DNA from 2 places in the Micromonospora sp. LOL_014 genome. Region 1 is predicted to be linked to the other one. Evidence: riboswitches for the same ligand, from Rfam matches in the RefSeq annotation. Region 1 holds a riboswitch; the other holds the start of a gene.

Evidence for each region. Region 1 has a riboswitch for thiamine pyrophosphate ahead of ACFHW1_RS01170 (thiamine phosphate synthase). Riboswitches for the same ligand answer to the same signal wherever they lie in the genome.
Region 2: linked by a shared signal. The riboswitch ahead of ACFHW1_RS07330 (ECF transporter S component) and the one ahead of ACFHW1_RS01170 (thiamine phosphate synthase) in region 1 are both predicted to bind thiamine pyrophosphate.

What each region holds. Positions count from the first base shown of each region.
Region 1 is NZ_JBHMIP010000001.1:238,362-242,618, forward strand. Features, by position in the region: gene ACFHW1_RS01155 (GNAT family N-acetyltransferase) at 1-690, shown strand, start outside; gene ACFHW1_RS01160 (hypothetical protein) at 680-919, opposite strand; gene ACFHW1_RS01165 (asparagine synthase-related protein) at 1,116-1,814, opposite strand; TPP riboswitch at 2,390-2,501, shown strand; gene ACFHW1_RS01170 (thiamine phosphate synthase) at 2,496-3,167, shown strand; gene thiO (glycine oxidase ThiO) at 3,164-4,257, shown strand, end outside.
Region 2 is NZ_JBHMIP010000006.1:66,126-70,382, reverse strand. Features, by position in the region: gene ACFHW1_RS07345 (DUF6328 family protein) at 1-29, opposite strand, end outside; gene ACFHW1_RS07340 (TIGR03943 family putative permease subunit) at 109-888, opposite strand; gene ACFHW1_RS07335 (permease) at 885-1,901, opposite strand; TPP riboswitch at 2,114-2,219, shown strand; gene ACFHW1_RS07330 (ECF transporter S component) at 2,216-2,815, shown strand; gene ACFHW1_RS07325 (ABC transporter ATP-binding protein) at 2,865-4,257, shown strand, end outside.

The DNA.
Region 1 (4,257 bases):
CTGTCCGACCTGCGTACCGAGGCGCTGGTTGACGGCACAGGCAAGCCGGTCGGCGTCATCGCCTTCGCCCGCCGTCCACGTGACCGTGCCGGGATGATCCTGTGGCTGCACGCCCGCGAGGTCCCCGCCGTCGTGCGACTGCTGCTCGATCACGCCCTGACCGAGTTGGCCGATTGCCCGACCGTGGAGGCGTTCGCCTTCGCCACCGCGCTGGGCCTCGGCCTGGAGGCGCTGCCGGTGCGGCACCGCCCGGCCACCCACACCGTCCTGACCGAATGCGGTTTCGTCGGCAGTGATCTTTGGCGGTACATGTGCCGCGACCTGCCCGCCACCGGCCTGCCGAGCTGCTCTTGCCGAGTCCGCCGGGAGGAGGACCGTCGTGTCCTGGAGGTCGAACGTGGCGGCCAGGTGGTCGCCGAGGCCACGATCGGTGACCCGGTCGACGGGGTCGGGGTGCTGTGGTGGATCGGTGTGGAACCGGCCGCCCGGGGCGAAGGGCTGGGGCCCCGCCTTCTCGGGTCCGCCCTGGACCTGCTGGCGGGACTCGGCGGACGGCAGGTGATTCTCTACGTCGACGACGATGCCCCCTCCGACGACCCGGAACGCTCGCGGGCCGCCGCCAACACGATGTATGAGCGGGCCGGCTTCACCGAGGTTGACCGGCTCTGGTCGTACCGGCTCACCCACTGAACGCGAACCCGCGCGTTGCCGCCCCGGCCAGCCACGACTCCACCGCCGTCACCATCATCCTGGTTGCCGGGTCTGTGTATGACGTGACTGCGGCGGCATCCAGCAGCCCGGCCCCGACGCACACCGGCGCGGCCAGCGGACCCATGACCGACCGGGTCAACGCAGTAGCGTAGTACCGCTTCCGGGTCGGCAGCCCAGCCCGCATGTTGTCCGGAAACAGCCCGGTCACCAAAGGCTTGATTCGATGGTAGGCGTGCCTGGGGCGCGGGTCGTAGCGTGATGCGATCGGTGCCGCCAAGCCGGCGGTGACCAGATCCGGATGCAGGAACGGCGAACCCTCCGGTACGGCGCCCGCCGCCGGTAGGAACCCGCGTGGCCAGAACGTGTCGACTCGGTCGGCCTCCGCCCACGACCGCCCCGCCTGCCTATGGCCAGCGACATGGTCGCGTACCCAACCCGCCGCCCACCTCAGTGCGTCCTGCCGGTGATGGGTCGCCAGTAACGGCGACACCGTCGGGCGACACAACCCGGGCCAGTTCGCCGCCCAGTACGCCTCGCGCCGACCAGTTGGCCGGCAGGACTCGGGCTACGACCGCCACCGCCTCCCCGAGCCGCCCGGCTGCAGTGCCGGCCATGTCCGCCAGATACCGGCGGACACCCCGCAGACCCCACCGGCCAGCGACCTGCGCTGTCGCGAACGACCCTGCCGCCAGCAACTCGTCCGCGCCGTTGCCGGAAAGTAGCACCCCACAACCGGCCGTTGCGGCGGCGGCGTTCACCCGGGCGTTGACGCGCGGCAACGCGTCGAACCTCGGCCCAAGCGGCGACCATGGAGGCACCGGTCCGGCCCCATCCGGCTCGACAACGACCAGGTCTGCCGGCAGTCCGAGATCGGCTACCAGATCCGCCGCCGCCACGGCGGTGCTGGCATCGTCGTCGTCGACCAGATCGACGGTGAACGCCACCACCCGTCGCACCTGGGCCAGTTGGCACACCGCCACCAGCACCGCCAAAGAGTCCAGCCCGCCGGAAAAGTTCACCCCGACAGCCTCAGTATCCCCGCACATCTCGGCGACGACTCGGTCAAATACCTCACCCAGGCAGTGGCCGGTAGCACGGGGCACCGGGGCAGGTCACACCAGGTCCACGCCCTTCCACCAGCCACCCGGCGGGAACTCACCCGCCAGCCCAACCCCGGTGAACAGCCGGGCCAGCTGCCCTAACTCCACGGAAGCACCAGGGCCCGGCACAGCCAATGGATCAGCTTCCACGCGACCGGACGGGCCCCGGTACTCGGGCCGGAGCTGCCTCACCCGCGCAGCAGGTCCCGTAGACCTCGGGCCAAGTCCACCATGAACCCCAGCGGACCACGAGAGCCCTCGCCAGCAGGAGCCTTGCTGCCCTTCGTGCCCTTACCGTGTGTGCCGTCACCCGGTTGCTCTTCGCCGACATTACTACCTTCCCCATCGAAGTCGATAAGTAAACAGAACGTAACTCCGCGACTGCAAGAGGTGGAAGGTCATATCCAGTACCAGCGAAAAATGTCAGGCCGAAACGGCACGCCGAAAGATCAGCCGCGTTGCTGGCGCCCAGCTGGCGGTGAGCCTGGTCACGGCGGACAGCGGCGGGGTGGGCAGCGACCGAAGGTTGCCTCGGATTGACCCTTGGCGGATCGACGAGACCGTCGTACGGTAACAGGCAAGTAACCCACGGGAGCCCGGTGCACCGGGCTGAGAGGGAGGCTGACGCGGCCTCCGACCGTAGAACCTGATCCGGGTAATGCCGGCGCAGGGAGGAGCGTTGCCGTGCCGTCCCTTGGGCGACTGCATCTGATCACCGACACCCGACCCGGGCGCGACCCGCTCGGCGTACTGCGGGTGGCGCTCGCCGCCGCCCGCGCCGCCGACGCCACCGCCGACCTGGTCGTGCAGGTCCGCGTCGAGGACGACATGTCCGACCGGGAGGCGTACGAGCTGACCGTCCGCGCGGTCGCCGAATGCGCCGCGTACCAGGTGACCTGCCTGGTCAACGACCGGCTGCACGTCGCGCTCGCCACCGGCGCGGCCGGTGCGCACGTCGGTGCGGCGGACCTGCCGGTCGACGCCGCCCGCCGGGTGCTCGGGCCGGCCGCGATCCTCGGCGCCACAGCCCGCGACCCGGCCACCGGGCGGGCGGCGGTCGCCGCCGGGGCGACGTACCTGGGGGTCGGGCCGTGCTACGCCACCGGCACCAAGTCCGGGCTGCCGGACCCGATCGGGCCGGCCGGGCTGGCCGCCGTCGCCGCTGCGGTCGACGTGCCGGTGGTGGCGATCGCCGGGATCACTGTGGACCGGGTGCCGGACCTGCTGGCCGCCGGGGCGCATGGAGTCGCGGTGGTCGGCGCGATCGCGGGTGCCGTCGACCCGGGGCAGGCCACCGCTGACCTGCTGACTGCGGTACGGCAGCGGCCGGCCGCCCAGACGGGCGCGACACGATGACCGGGTCGGCCGAGGGCGCGGACGTGGCGGTGGTCGGCGGCGGGCCGATCGGGATGAGCATCGCCTGGCGGTGCGCCCAGCGTCGGCTGCGTACCGTGCTCTACGACCCGGCACCCGGATCCGGGGCGTCCTCGGTGGCAGCCGGGATGCTCGCCCCGGTCGCCGAGTCGCACTTCGGCGAGGCTGAGCTGACCCGGCTGCTGGTCGAATCGGCGGCCCGCTGGCCGGCGTTCGCCGCCGAGCTGACCGCCGTCACCGGCCAGGATATCGGTTACCGCACCGCCGGCACACTGGTCGTCACGCTGACCGGCGACGACCGACGCGAGGCGGATCGCCTCTGGGCGTACCAGCAGAGTCTGGACCTGCCGATCACGCTGCTGCGCGCCACGGCGCTGCGCGAGCGCGAACCGGCGTTGGCGCCGAGGGTGCGCGGCGGCGCGCTGATGCCCGACGACCACCAGGTCGACCCGCGTCGGCTGGTCGCGGCGTTGGACACCGCGTTGGACCGGGCCGGGGTGACCGTCGTCCCGCAGCCGGTCACCGATCTTTCCGCACTGGACGCGCGGGTCGTCGTTGTCGCGGCCGGCTGTGGATCGGCGGCGCTGACCGGGCTGCCGGTCCGCCCGGTGAAAGGCCAGATTCTGCGGCTGCGGGCACCCGCCGGCGCCGTCGGGTTCCGGCATGTGATCCGGGGGTACGCCGACGGCCGGCACGTCTACCTGGTGCCCCGTGCCGACGGTGAGGTGGTCGTCGGCGCCACCGTCGAGGAGCGCGGCGACACCACCGTCACCGCCGGAGCGGTGCTGGAGTTGCTGCGCGCCGCCGCCGATCTGCTGCCGGAGATCGCCGAGTACGAGCTGCTCGAGGCGCAGGCGGCGGCCCGGCCCGGCACCCCGGACAACGCGCCGCTGCTCGGCTGGCACCAGCAGCCCGACGTCAACTCGGCCGGCGGCACCGCAGGCCGGGAAGCGCTGGTGGCGACCGGGCACCACCGGCACGGCATCGTGCTGACCCCGGTGACCGCCGACCTGATCGCCGATTTGGCGGCCGGGGGCGACCCGGATCCGGCGCTGGCGCCGTTCCAGCCGGC
Region 2 (4,257 bases), on a different contig from region 1:
CAGCGTTCCTTCTCAGTCTCCCGGTCCACGTCCGCTCGTCCTCCTGCCGGACCGCCCACGCTCAACTGGCGGTCAGCAACGTGCCCCGGACGCCACGGCGGGAAACCTCTACTCGTACTGCTGCCGGGGGGCGTCGATCTGCTGCCACGACTCGACCGCCAGATAGGGGATGCTGGCCCCGTTCACCGGGTCGGTGCCGATCCGGTCGCTGTACCGGCCGACCACCGCGATCCAGGTGTCCGCCGGCAGCCCGGTCGGGGCGCTGCCGTCCATCCCGACCTTGATCGGCCGGCCGTCGGCGGCACAGCAGGAGAGCACGATCCGGGCCAACATCGGCTCACCGTCCGGGCCGTCGGTGACGAAGCCGGTGAGCCGTACGTCGCGCCCGTCCAGCGACCGGCCCTCGTCGAAGATCGCCCGGGAGGCGTAGTCGAGCACGCTGATCTCGGCCGGATCGCCGTCCGGCAGCGGCGGATAATCCGACGATGCCTGCTCGCTGCTCAACGCGGTGCCGGCCTGCGCGACGGCGTACGAACCCAGCGCCGGCGGGGCGACCAGTAGCAGCCCGAGCACCGGCAGGATCAGCAGCCAGCCCACCCTCGGCTCGTGATGGGCGTGGCCGTGGCCGTCGTCGGCGGAGCAACCGTGCCCGTCGTCGACGGCGTGGCCGTGCCCGGCATGTACGCCGACGGCAGGGGCCGGTGTCGACCGACGCCGCAGGTCGTGCCAGAGCGTCATGACCGCTGCGACGATCAGCAGCAGGCCGGCGGCGATCAGGAACGGTTGCAGCGCCTCCTTGACGTACCGCAGGTACATGTCGGTGACGCTGGCCCGTACCACCGCGCCGCCGAGGAGCAGCAGCACCACGCCTTGAGCCTGTTTGTTCACAACAGCACCGTCCCCACCGCGACCGCCACCACGATGGCGATCAGGAATGTCGCCGGAGCGAACCGGTACGCGAATCTGCGCCCGAACGTGCCGGCCTGCATCGAGACAAGTTTCAGGTCGACCATCGGGCCGACGACCAGGAAGACCAGCCGTGAGGTGAGCGAGAACTGCGACAGCGAGGCCGCGACGAAGGCGTCCGCCTCCGAGCAGATCGACAACAGCACGGCGAGTACGGCGAGCGCCAGAATGGACAGCACCGGGTTGTCTGCGAGGGTCTGCAGCCAGCGCTCCGGCACCAGCACGTTGATGCTGGCGGCGGCCATCGCGCCGATGACCAGGAAACCGCCGGCGTGCATGATGTCGTGCCGGACCGCCGCCCAGAACGCCCGTGCCCGGGACAGGTCGTCCAGGTCGGGCCGGCGCGGCAGGCGAATCCAATCGGTGCGACCCAGCCGCAGCCACAGCCAGCCCATCACGACCGCGACGAGCAGGCTGGCGACACCTCGACCGACGACCATCTCGGGGTTGTTCGGGAAGGCAACCGCCGTGGCCACCAGCACGATCGGGTTGATCGCCGGAGCGGCGAGCAGGAAGGCCAGCGCGGCAGCCGGCGCGACGCCCCGACGGATCAGCGACCCGGCGATCGGCACCGAACCGCACTCGCAGCCGGGCAGCACCACCCCGGCGGCGCTGGCCACCGGCACCGCCAGCGCCGGGTGTTTCGGCAACGCCTTCGCCCAGAACGACCTGGGTACGAAGACTGCGATCACCGCAGAGAGCCCCACCCCGAAGACCAGGAACGGCATCGCCTGAACCATCACCGACACGAAGACCGTGGTCCAGGTCTGCAGCCGGGGGTCGGAGATCAGGTTGGCCAACGGCTCGCGGAAGATCACCAGCCCGATCAGCAGGAAGGCGAGCACCTCCACTGAGCCGACCCGGTCACCGAACAGCCGGCGTCGGGGCGGACGCGGGCCGCCGGGCGGTCCGGCGCCGCCGCCGGACCCGGGCAGGTCGTCGTCGGCCGGTGCGGCCCAGTCGATGTCGTCGCCTGGGCGCGTCCGACGCGTCGCGGTGCGATCGGCAGCGGTCACGGCGGGCTGGTCCCCTCGCTGGTGTGAAGGCGGGCAGTTCACGATAACCCGCGCAGGGGTGCCCGCCACCACACCGGGACGCGCCCACTGTCGGTGCGGTGCCGCCGGTGCTAGCGTCGGTGGCACAACCTGATGTCCCACAGGGGAGCGCACACAGCGCTGAGAGTGCGGGGAGTCCCGCAGACCCTCGAACCTGATCTGGGTAATGCCAGCGCAGGGAGTTGGAGCGACGTATGACGCAGCAATCTTTGCCCGCCGACCGCAGCTGGCGGACCGTCGACATCGTGGTCGCCTCGGTGATCGCCGTCGCGTTCGGGGTGGTCTTCTGGCTGTGGGGGTTGATCTGGGCCGCTACCGAGGCCGCGTTCACCTTCTTCCCGCCCGCTCAGGCGGTGCTGTACGGGGTATGGCTGGTGCCGGCCGTGCTCGGCGCACTGGTGATCCGCAAGCCGGGGGCCGCGCTGTTCTGCGAGCTGGTCGCCGCGGTCGTCTCGGCGGCGTTGGGCAGCCAGTGGGGCGCCGTGGTGATCGTGCAGGGGCTGGCCCAGGGGGTCGGTGCCGAGCTGGTGTTCCTGGCGGTGGCGTACCGCTCGTTCCGGCTGCCGGTGGCGCTGGCCGCCGGTGCGGCCGCCGGGCTCGGCGCGGCGATCTTCGACCAGATCCGCTACTACGCGCCGTACGACCTGGTCAGTTTCCGGATTCCGATCTTCATCGTCACCGTGGTCAGCGCGATCGTGCTGGCCGGTGCCGGCAGCGTGGCGCTGACCCGGGCCCTGGCCCGCACCGGGGTGCTCGACCGGTTCCCCGCCGGCCGCGACCGCACCACGGTGTGACCCGGCCGCGACCGTGCCACGGTGTTACCCGGCCGGGGCCGGCCGGGTCGTGAGCCGGCTGGAGCTGCGCGGGTTCGGCTGGCGGCACGCCGGCCGCCGGGCCTGGGCGGTCCGTGACGTCGACCTGAGCGTTGACGCCGGTGAACGGGTCCTGCTGCTCGGGCCGTCGGGGGCCGGCAAGAGCACGCTGCTGGCGGCGATCGCCGGGGTGCTGCCGGCTGACTCGGGCGAGCAGGCCGGCACCGTCACCGTCGACGGGCTCGACCCGCGCAAGGCCCGCGAGCGGGTCGGCATTGTCTTCCAGGATCCGCAGACCCAGCTGGTGATGGCGCGCAGCGGCGACGACGTGGCGTTCGGTCTGGAGAACCGGGGGGTGCCGGCCGAGCAGATCTGGCCGCGGGTGGACGCCGCGCTGGCCCGGGTCGGCTTCCGGTACGGCCGGGACCGGCCGACGGTCGCGTTGTCCGGCGGCGAGCAGCAGCGACTGGCCCTGGCCGGGGCGCTCGCCCTGCGGCCGGGTCTGCTGCTGCTGGACGAACCGACCGCCAACCTGGACCCGGCCGGCGCCGACCTGGTCCGCAACGCCGTCGCCGGGGCGCTCGACGGGGACCGGGACACCACACTGGTGATCGTCGAGCACCGGGTGGCGCAGGCGCTGCCGCTGGTCGACCGGGTGGTGGTGCTGTCCGCCGGGGGCGGGGTGCGGGCTGACGGCGAGCCGGACGAGGTCTTCGACCGGTACGGCGGGCAACTGGCCGCCGACGGTGTCTGGGTGCCCGATCAGCCGCTGCCGCAGCGCGGTGGTTTCCCTGCCCGGGCCGGTGAGCCGCTGCTGATCGCCGACCGGGTCGGGCTGGTGCCCCGGCTCGCCCCGCTCGCCGACGAGGTGCCGCTACGCGCCGGCGAGGCGCTGGCCGTGCTGGGGCCCAACGGTGCCGGCAAGACCACGCTGGCCCTGCTGCTCGGCGGGCTGGTCGCAGCCACCGACGGAACGGTCCAGGCCACCGCCGCGTTGACCGGCGACGGCCGGGTCGGCCCGGCCCCGCACCGGTGGCGGGCACCGGAGCTGGTCCGCCGGATCGGCAACGTGTTCCAGAACCCGGAGCACCAGTTCGTCGCCACCACGGTGGCCGACGAGCTGGCTCTCGGCCCGCGCCGCTGCGGGCTGGCGGAGTCGACCGTCGCCAGGGTGGTCGACGAGTTGCTGCAGCGGCTGCGGCTGGACCGGTTGGCGGCTGCCAACCCGTACACCCTCTCCGGTGGTGAGGCGCGGCGGCTGAGTGTGGCGACCGCCCTGGCCACCGCGCCCCGCCTGCTGGTGCTCGACGAGCCGACGTTCGGCCAGGACCGGCGTACCTGGCTCGAACTGGTCACGCTGCTCGGTGAGCTGCGCGACGCCGGGCACGGGATCGTGACGGTGACCCACGACGTCGACCTCGTCG